Regions from separate parts of the Anoxybacillus sp. B2M1 genome, predicted to be linked through region 3. Evidence: a T-box and tRNA genes for the amino acid it is inferred to sense, from the RefSeq annotation. Region 3 holds a T-box; the other regions hold tRNA genes.
What was found. The T-box of region 3 lies ahead of tyrS (tyrosine--tRNA ligase). A T-box ahead of a tRNA ligase gene usually reads a tRNA of that ligase, here a tRNA-Tyr.
Positions count from the first base shown of each region.

Region 1: it encodes a tRNA-Tyr, which carries the amino acid that the T-box ahead of tyrS (tyrosine--tRNA ligase) is inferred to sense. The anticodon was not compared.
Region 2: it encodes a tRNA-Tyr, which carries the amino acid that the T-box ahead of tyrS (tyrosine--tRNA ligase) is inferred to sense. The anticodon was not compared.

Region 1 covers NZ_CP015435.1:2,487,171-2,490,429, reverse strand. Annotated here, with positions in the region: rRNA gene GFC28_RS12085 (23S ribosomal RNA) at 1-421, shown strand, start outside; rRNA gene rrf (5S ribosomal RNA) at 807-923, shown strand; tRNA gene GFC28_RS12075 (tRNA-Asn) at 1,086-1,160, shown strand; tRNA gene GFC28_RS12070 (tRNA-Thr) at 1,162-1,234, shown strand; tRNA gene GFC28_RS12065 (tRNA-Glu) at 1,251-1,322, shown strand; tRNA gene GFC28_RS12060 (tRNA-Val) at 1,329-1,401, shown strand; tRNA gene GFC28_RS12055 (tRNA-Thr) at 1,577-1,652, shown strand; tRNA gene GFC28_RS12050 (tRNA-Tyr) at 1,663-1,747, shown strand; tRNA gene GFC28_RS12045 (tRNA-Gln) at 1,868-1,942, shown strand; tRNA gene GFC28_RS12040 (tRNA-Lys) at 1,956-2,028, shown strand; tRNA gene GFC28_RS12035 (tRNA-Gly) at 2,039-2,110, shown strand; tRNA gene GFC28_RS12030 (tRNA-Ala) at 2,135-2,207, shown strand; gene rocF (arginase) at 2,483-3,259, shown strand, end outside.
Region 2 covers NZ_CP015435.1:192,487-195,745, reverse strand. Annotated here, with positions in the region: gene GFC28_RS01110 (flavin monoamine oxidase family protein) at 1-877, shown strand, start outside; tRNA gene GFC28_RS01105 (tRNA-Arg) at 1,098-1,171, opposite strand; tRNA gene GFC28_RS19100 (tRNA-Arg) at 1,270-1,367, opposite strand; tRNA gene GFC28_RS01100 (tRNA-Cys) at 1,373-1,443, opposite strand; tRNA gene GFC28_RS01095 (tRNA-Gly) at 1,449-1,520, opposite strand; tRNA gene GFC28_RS01090 (tRNA-Gln) at 1,524-1,598, opposite strand; tRNA gene GFC28_RS01085 (tRNA-His) at 1,621-1,693, opposite strand; tRNA gene GFC28_RS01080 (tRNA-Trp) at 1,704-1,777, opposite strand; tRNA gene GFC28_RS01075 (tRNA-Tyr) at 1,781-1,865, opposite strand; tRNA gene GFC28_RS01070 (tRNA-Phe) at 1,878-1,950, opposite strand; tRNA gene GFC28_RS01065 (tRNA-Ser) at 2,224-2,313, opposite strand; tRNA gene GFC28_RS01060 (tRNA-Ala) at 2,320-2,392, opposite strand; tRNA gene GFC28_RS01055 (tRNA-Pro) at 2,404-2,480, opposite strand; tRNA gene GFC28_RS01050 (tRNA-Gly) at 2,531-2,602, opposite strand; gene GFC28_RS01045 (hypothetical protein) at 2,884-3,165, shown strand; gene GFC28_RS01040 (EAL domain-containing protein) at 3,210-3,259, opposite strand, start outside.
Region 3 covers NZ_CP015435.1:3,358,485-3,361,743, reverse strand. Annotated here, with positions in the region: gene rpsD (30S ribosomal protein S4) at 1-219, shown strand, start outside; gene tyrS (tyrosine--tRNA ligase) at 262-1,530, opposite strand; T-box leader at 1,575-1,802, opposite strand; gene GFC28_RS16360 (transglycosylase domain-containing protein) at 2,293-3,259, shown strand, end outside.

The sequences.
Region 1 (3,259 bases), 870 kb from region 3:
TCGACGGGGAGGTTTGGCACCTCGATGTCGGCTCATCGCATCCTGGGGCTGTAGTCGGTCCCAAGGGTTGGGCTGTTCGCCCATTAAAGCGGTACGCGAGCTGGGTTCAGAACGTCGTGAGACAGTTCGGTCCCTATCCGTCGCGGGCGCAGGAAATTTGAGAGGAGCTGTCCTTAGTACGAGAGGACCGGGATGGACGCACCGCTGGTGTACCAGTTGTCCTGCCAAGGGCACCGCTGGGTAGCTATGTGCGGAAGGGATAAGCGCTGAAAGCATCTAAGCGTGAAGCCCCCCTCAAGATGAGATTTCCCATTGCATAAGCAAGTAAGATCCCTCGAAGATGACGAGGTAGATAGGTCCGAGGTGGAAGCGTGGCGACACGTGCAGCTGACGGATACTAATCGATCGAGGACTTAACCAATACGAAAAGGGGAGCAAGCTCGCTTGCATCCATAGGGCGTTTAAGCTTCTGACGGACAAGTCAGGAGACTGGGACAGAAGAAGCGGAAACGACCGTAGGATGCAGCTTGCGGAACTAGACAATACGAAAAGTGGAAGCGAGCGCTTAGCGCCGGAAGGAAAATATTCTTCCGACGAGACATGCTTGCATGTCGATGGAGGGAGATGATTTTCCACGAGGCGCTGCGAGCTGGAACTAGACAATACGAAAAGCGGAGCTAGACATCAAGAAAAGCACCGCCTATCCTTTCTTCTCTGATCTGTTATCTAGTTTTGAAAGAACCAAAAAGTTCTTGACATGGGCGAAATGCTCGTTATAATAATACTTGTCTGTTTGAAATAACAAGCCTAGTGACGATGGCGGAGAGGTCACACCCGTTCCCATCCCGAACACGGAAGTTAAGCTCTCCAGCGCCGATGGTAGTTGGGGCTAACGCCCCTGCAAGAGTAGGACGTTGCTAGGCTTTATATTAAACATATTCCGCAATAGCTCAGCGACGAGCATTTCTCCTCTGAGCAAACAGCGAGTTGCCTCGACGCATTGTGCTTCTTCGAATGTCTTGAAGAGGAAGAGGCAGTAGAAAAATACGAATAATGATTCGTTAGTTTTTGTGTTTATCCACTATTCCGCAATAGCTCAGCGGTAGAGCAACCGGCTGTTAACCGGTAGGTCGTAGGTTCGAATCCTACTTGCGGAGCCATGCTTCCATAGCTCAGTTGGTAGAGCACTTCCATGGTAAGGAAGAGGTCACCGGTTCAAGCCCGGTTGGAAGCTTGTGTTTATTATTTTTGGCCCGTTGGTCAAGTGGTTAAGACACCGCCCTTTCACGGCGGTAACACGGGTTCGAATCCCGTACGGGTCACTTTTAGGAGGATTAGCTCAGCTGGGAGAGCACTTGCCTTACAAGCAAGGGGTCGGCGGTTCGATCCCGTCATCCTCCATCATTATTTCAATGAAAACTAGTATAGGTGACGTCGGCTTAGCTCAATTGGTAGAGACGAGCGAAGCATCGGTGAAATGACTACGAGTTGCCTCGACGCATTGGACATCTTGGAATGTCTTGGAGAGGAAGAGGCACAAACTCTATCCTTTTATCGTTCGATTTCTATCTATTATGCCGGCTTAGCTCAATTGGTAGAGCAACTGACTTGTAATCAGTAGGTTGCGGGTTCAAGTCCTGCAGCCGGCACCATGATGGTCGTGGAGGGGTAGCGAAGTGGCCAAACGCGGCGGACTGTAAATCCGCTCCCTGTGGGTTCGGCGGTTCGAATCCGTCCCCCTCCACCATTCATACATAATGATGGATTGTGAAGTTATTTCGATTTGATGGAATAGCTTTTTGTATTGTTGAGTGCTCGATCATTTGTTCCAAAAAGCTTTATGAAATTTGACGTTTCATCAACATATTGGGCTATAGCCAAGCGGTAAGGCAACGGACTTTGACTCCGTGATGCGCTGGTTCGAATCCAGCTAGCCCAGCCATTGTTTTCTTAATGAGCCATTAGCTCAGCAGGTAGAGCATCTGACTTTTAATCAGAGGGTCGGAGGTTCGAGTCCTCCATGGCTCATTTTTTTATTGCGGAAGTAGTTCAGTGGTAGAACACCACCTTGCCAAGGTGGGGGTCGCGGGTTCGAGTCCCGTCTTCCGCTTATCAACATGAATCCTTTTAACGTGGGGCCTTAGCTCAGCTGGGAGAGCGCCTGCTTTGCACGCAGGAGGTCATCGGTTCGATCCCGATAGGCTCCATCATAAAAACTCCTTAAATCGACGAGATTTAAGGAGTTTTTATTTTTTTAAAAAGTAAAGGCCCAGCGACGGCAGGTTGAATCACTTTATTGAGCATCCGCGCAAGATCAAGCTTGGTTCGAGCCTTCCTCAACATGGCTTGTGCCATCTTCGCCGATCGGCGGGCGTTTTTCTTATTAATAATCGAATAAATATTCAAAAAAGTGTCAAGTTGAGTCAACGTTCAGTTATTAGATACAATAATAAATAGAATAAGGATGAAGGAGAGAGACAGCATGAAAAAAATCTCAATCATTGGTGTTCCAATGGATTTAGGACAGACTCGGCGCGGAGTAGATATGGGACCCAGCGCGATCCGATATGCTGGCGTTGTAGAAAGACTCGAACGCCTCAGCTATGACATTGAAGACTTGGGGGATATTTCAATCGGCAAACCTGAACGAATAGATGAGGAAGGAATCAAATCAAATTTGCGAAATTTGAAAGCGGTTGCTGAAGCAAATGAAAAGCTTGCTCAAGCCGTTGATGAAGTAATTAAAAAAGGACATTTTCCGCTTGTATTAGGCGGCGATCATAGCATTGCCATTGGCACCTTAGCGGGTGTCGCAAAACATTATAAAAATTTAGGCGTTATTTGGTATGATGCCCATGGTGATTTAAACACAGCTGAAACCTCCCCATCGGGTAATATTCATGGGATGCCGCTTGCGGCCAGCCTTGGATTCGGCCATCAGGCTCTAACCGGCATTGGTGGATATAGCCCGAAGGTGAAGCCAGAAAATATTGTATTGATTGGTGCAAGGGCGCTTGATGAAGGTGAAAAGCAATTTATTCGCGAAAAGGGAATTAGAGTATATACAATGCATGAAGTTGATCGTTTAGGCATGACGAAAGTAATGGAGGAAACGATTGCTTATTTAAAAGAGCGGACAGATGGCGTCCATTTATCGTTAGATTTAGATGGTTTAGATCCACATGATGCTCCGGGAGTAGGGACTCCTGTTATCGGCGGTCTGACGTATCGTGAAAGCCATTTGGCTATGGAAATGCTG
Region 2 (3,259 bases), 650 kb from region 3:
GACAGTAGAAGGATTTCCAGAGCTTTCTTTTTTGGAAATGCTGCGCGAATTAATGGTGCTATTTACCCCAAACATTAAATTTTATGAGATTACTGGCGGAAACGATCAGCTTCCTAAAGCGTTTGTCCCACAATTGCAAAATGATATTTTATATGGACAAAAGGTTCGAAAAATTGAACAAAATCAAAATCAGGTGACCGTCCATTCCGTGCATACCAAAATTTTAGAGCCATTTCAAATTACAGGCGATCTCGTCATTGTGACCATTCCATTTTCGATTTTACAATTTGTAGAGATCGAGCCAAGAAACTCTTTTTCCCAAAACAAGTGGAAAGCGATTCGCGAGCTTCACTATGTCGGTTCCACGAAAACTGGTATTCAATTTAAACATCGTTTCTGGGAAAAAGAAGGAATGTTTGGCGGTCGAACTATCTCTGATCTTCCAATTACTTATACTCAATATCCAAGCCACGGACTGGGAAGCTCTGGTCCAGGAGTTGTACTGGCCAGCTACACATGGGAAGACGATACGATACCATGGGATAGTTTAAGTGATGAAAATCGGCTAGAGTATACCCTTAAAAACTTGGCTGTTATTCATGGACAGCAGGTTTATCATGAGTTCGAAACAGGAATTAGCCATAGTTGGGTTCGTTATCCGTATTCTGGAGGGGCGTTTACGATGTTTAAGCCCGAGCAAGTCACTGAGCTTTCGCAATATATCGGTTCTCCCGAAGGAAGAGTCTATTTTGCAGGAGAACACGCTTCAACGGTTCACGGGTGGATCCAAGGGGCGATTGAGTCGGGAATTTGTACAGCATACGAAGTCCATAAAGTGCCAAAATCCTACCTTGAAGCGCAAACCACGCTAAAATAATCAGGGGGCCATATAGAAGCAACCAATGATCCAACGCGCAAACTACAGCTTCAATAAAAATACGGCTTCCCTTCAAATCGCTCAACATGGTACGATTTCAGAACTCAGACCTATCTAAAGGAACAACTACAAAAGACCCATCGAACTAACCTGAAGCAAAAGAGCTGCTTTTGCTCATGAAAAAAAGGTGCTTCCTTTTATAGGAAACCCCTTTTTTCAGCGTCCCAGGAGAGACTCGAACTCCCGACCGACGGCTTAGAAGGCCGCTGCTCTATCCTACTGAGCTACTGGGACATCATCCTCATTTCTGTCGCAAGCAATTTGCTATGCCTCTTTCATTGGTTCGAAAAACAGAGCAATGAGACGGTTCGTCGATCCATTGGACCGCCACAAGCGGGTGACGGGACTCGAACCCACGACATCAGCAACTCGTCACATATTCAATGACGCATCGCTCGTAGCTGAAGTTTTGCCACTAAACTACACTCGCAACAAAGGCGGCACCCGGATTCGAACCGGGGGTAAAGGTTTTGCAGACCTCTGCCTTACCACTTGGCTATGCCGCCATCAAAGCGGAAGACGGGACTCGAACCCGCGACCCCCACCTTGGCAAGGTGGTGTTCTACCACTGAACTACTTCCGCATTTGGCTGGGGTAGCTGGATTCGAACCAACGCATCACGGAGTCAAAGTCCGTTGCCTTACCGCTTGGCTATACCCCAATCCTCTCCATATTCATCAAGGGGCGACTAGTGGGAATCGAACCCACGAATGCCAGAGCCACAATCTGGTGCGTTAACCACTTCGCCATAGCCGCCATACTAAAATGGCAGGGGCAGTAGGAATCGAACCCACACCGGAGGTTTTGGAGACCTCTGTTCTACCATTAAACTATGCCCCTAACTGGTGGAGGGGGACGGATTCGAACCGCCGAACCCACAGGGAGCGGATTTACAGTCCGCCGCGTTTGGCCACTTCGCTACCCCTCCAGCTATAAAAAATGGCTCGAGACGGAATCGAACCGCCGACACAAGGATTTTCAGTCCTTTGCTCTACCGACTGAGCTATCGAGCCATGATACGATGTACATTGGTTGGATGTTTATTCGCATCCGTACATTAAAATACGGTGCACAACGACTATTTTGTCAATATGACATCAGCGACGGGTCATTGATCGCACATTCCAGACCAATTGACCATAAATCCCCTTTGCTTTCCTATACAACAAAGCGAATTCACCGAAAACAGTTAAACATATGTATATCTTTAAAATTATTTCAATAAAACGTCTGTGATTCCGCTATCACGTATATGTATGACATCTAATCATGCGATATGTATAGGACGGAGGAGGAGGGATTCGAACCCCCGCGGGCTGTGACACCCCTATCGGTTTTCGAAACCGACCCCTTCAGCCAGACTTGGGTACTCCTCCATTCGATGGAGCCTATCGGGATCGAACCGATGACCTCCTGCGTGCAAAGCAGGCGCTCTCCCAGCTGAGCTAAGGCCCCAAAAATGAAACTGGTCGGGAAGACAGGATTTGAACCTGCGACCTCATGGACCCGAACCATGTGCTCTACCAAGCTGAGCTACTTCCCGCTCTAAAGCAACCATTCACACATGAGCACCGATTACAAAGATCCTTTTGAAGCGGAAGACGGGACTCGAACCCGCGACCCCCACCTTGGCAAGGTGGTGTTCTACCACTGAACTACTTCCGCGTGTTTAAAAACGTAAGCAAGTATTATTATAATAAAACAAGTGAGATTGTCAATATGATTTTTTCAAGCCATCACTATCTATATCTAAATAGCGACGATTTTCATTCTATATCGATACAAATAATTTGTCAATATACTTTGGTCAAAAACATCGTTATCTAGCCGTTGCCTAAATTAACGCCTTAGAGCCATCCACATTCGGAATAATCTGTTTTTATGATTTTATCATACAATCGTTGTATAATGAATTTTGTACTTTTGCGCAACAGAGGGGGATCTCTATGGCTGCATTTATGCATTTGTTTGAAGCTTATCGGTCACTTTGGTCCAATCGCTCGCTCAACAAAGAGGAAGAGCTGACAGAGGAAAGATGTAAGGCGCTCATTCATGAAGCGATTGAAAAAGAGCTGAGAGATGAAATGACTCATCCACGCGTTCGTCAAGCTCCAGAGGTAAAATTCCATTATGCTGTTAAACGCATTATGGCTTCGCCGTTAGCCAATGAAACAAAATTGGCGCTTATTGAACTCCATTTAGACGTGATGGAATACGTTCAGCGATAGCCTTAGACAACCTATCGCCTCCCTCTTTCCTTTGTTTAGGGAGGCTATTTTAAATACCCTTTTTCAAATTCTTCCTTTGCTAACGGTTTTCCCA
Region 3 (3,259 bases):
CCATCGTATCGCGTGAAACCAGGACAAACTATTTCTGTTCGCGAAAAATCTCGCAACCTTCAAATCATTAAAGAAGCGTTAGAGGTTAACAACTTCGTTCCTGATTACTTAACATTAGATGCTGAAAAATTAGAAGGAACATACACTCGTTTCCCTGAACGCTCTGAGCTGCCAGCTGAAATTAACGAGGCATTGATCGTTGAGTTCTACTCTCGTTAATGTGAAAAATCCCTCTGGAGTATTCCAGAGGGATTTTGTTTACTATGATTTATATTGGATCAAATGGTACTTTTTCTTACCGCGTCGGATTACGGTAAACTGTCCTTCCACACGGTCCTCTTTTGTCAAGACTTTATTCACATCCTGGACCCTTTCGCCATTCACATAAATCGCGCCATTTGTTAAATCCTCACGCGCCTGTCGTTTCGATGAAACAATTCCGCTCGTGACAAGAAGTTCAAGAAGAGACACTTCCTCTGCTTCTCCTGTATACTCGAATGATGGAACATCATGGAATCCTTGTCTAATCTCATCTGCTGTCAACTCAGAAATGCTGCCGCTAAATAAGGCCTCGGAAATTTTAATGGCTTGCCGCAGCGCCTCTTCTCCATGTACAAGCTTTGTCACTTCCTCCGCCAATGCTTTTTGCGCTGTGCGTTTTTCTGGCGCTTCCTGTAATTCCTTCTCTAGCTGTTCAATTTCCTCTTTTGTTAAGAATGTGAAATATTTCAAGTATTTGATCACATCCCGATCATCTGTGTTAATCCAGAACTGGTAAAACTCATATGGAGACGTCTTTTCTTTATCAAGCCAGACAGCGCCGCTTTCCGTTTTACCAAACTTTGTTCCATCCGCCTTCGTGACTAAAGGAAGCGTCAAGCCAAATGCCTTCGCTTCTTCTTCCGTCTTGCGGATTAATTCTAATCCTGCTGTAATATTCCCCCATTGGTCGCTTCCGCCAATTTGCAGCCTGCAATTTTCATTTTGATATAGCTTTAGGAAATCAAAGGATTGCAAAATCATATAGCTGAATTCTGTAAAGGAAATGCCCGTTTCAATTCTCGATTGAACAGATTCCTTCGCAAGCATGTAGTTTAAGCCAAAGTTTTTTCCGACATCCCGCAAAAACGAAATAACATCCAAAGAACGAGTCCAGTCATAGTTGTTCGCAATTTTCGCTGGATTTTCCGCCGTATCAAAATCTAAAAAGCGAGATAGCTGTTCTTTGATTTTTTCGCTCCATTGCTGTACAATCTCTTTTTCGTTCAATGAGCGCTCGCTTTTCCTTCCGCTTGGATCACCAATGAGGCCGGTTGCTCCACCAACGAGCGCAATAGGAAAATGTCCTGCCTGCTGAAATCTTCTTAAAGTCAAAATCGGTAATAAATGGCCGATATGCAGGCTATCAGCTGTCGGATCAAATCCGCAATATAAGCTGATTTTCTCTTCAGATAATAATTTTTCTAGTCCTTCGTGATCTGTGACTTGATTGATAAGCCCACGCCACTCTAATTCATGAAGTAAATTCATGCGCTTCACCTCTCCATAAAAATTAAAAACTCGTCCCTCCATATTGAAGGGACGAGTGTTGATCGCGGTACCACCCTACTTAGAGAGCATTCTGCTCCCTCGCTTGTTTGGATAACGGCCTCTCACCGTCTTTTGCTACTGAGCATTCGCAGAGCCGTTCGCAAAAGAAGCTCCAGGAGGTAATTCGCGTCTACCTTTGCACTGGTTCACACCAACCACCAGCTCTCTGAAACAGGGAGATAAACACTACTCATTCCTGTCATCGCTTAAATCATTCATTTTAGGATATACATGTTTTTACCACAATCCATTTGAATTGTCAAATATGATCGCAAAAAAGGACAAAAAGTCATAATATTTGACATTTTATATGATATAATAAAACTAATTTTTATTCTCTTACATTTGCCGTTAGCTTTCCAACCGAATGGATTTGGCTTTTTCTCAAAAAAACCGAACGCCTTTTGCTGCATGATTGTGTAAAAGCCTTTACAGGGAACGATTCGCTCCATCTATTCGTGAAGGATGAACTTCATGAACCGGGAAAGATGGATTCATTAGCATGCTTGTGGCGTAAGGTCAAATCGGCTCACCCGTTGTCCTTGTGCTGCACGAAACCAAAAACTCACGGTCGAAAGGCAAGCCGGTCATCACCTGCTCACACAAGGATAAATGTTGAAGCGTCCATATTGCGACATGCTCAACTTATACTGGAACATTCACATATTTTTTAAGACATACTTGATTTTTATGGAGGCAAACATGGAACAGCCAAGACAACCGTTTTCCCTGCAAAAAGCGTTGCGAAACCTATATATCACGTATGAAATTGTGTGGAATGTTTTTCTTGTGTTCATTATTTTGCTTATTTGCGCTGCCTGCTTTGCTTTCGGAGTCGGTGCTGGTTACTTTGCCTCTTTAGTAAAAAATATGCCGGTTCCATCGTATAAAGAAATGAAAAAGGATATTTACAACTATGAAGAAACGACCCATATTTATTTTGCTAATCAGGTATACTTAGGCAGCTTCCGTTCCGATTTAGAGAGAGAGGAAGTGTCGTTAAAAGAGGTGTCCCCCTATGTTATTCAAGCGATTATCGCTACAGAGGATGAATACTTTTATACGCATCGCGGCGTAGTTCCAAAAGCAATTGCGCGCGCTTTGTTTCAAGAAGCAACGAATTCCTCCATGCGCACAGGCGGCAGCACGCTGACACAACAGCTTGTCAAAAATCAAATTTTGACAAACGAGGTATCTTTTGAACGCAAAGCCAAAGAAATTTTGCTTGCCCTCCGACTTGAACACTTTTTCAAAAAAGAAGAGATTTTAGAAGCGTATTTAAATGTGGTTCCATTCGGGAGAAATTCATCCGGTCGCAATGTTGCCGGCATTCAAGCAGCGGCAAAAGGGATTTTTGGCATTGACGCAAAAGATTTAAACTTGGCGCAGGCCGCTTTTTTGGCAGGTCTTCCACAAAGCCCATTCGGTTACACTCCGTTTACGAGCGATGGGCAAGTAAAAAAGGATCTTTCTCCAGCTCTGGAACGAATGAAATTTGTATTAAAGCGAATGAAAAGATTAGGCTATATTTCTCAAAGCCAATACGAAGAGGCTTTGAAATATAAGATTGCACAACATTTTGCACCGCCGCAGCCATCGCCATTTGAAAAATATCCATGGCTTACAATGGAGATCGAACAGCGATCAAAAGATATTTTAGCAGCTGTTT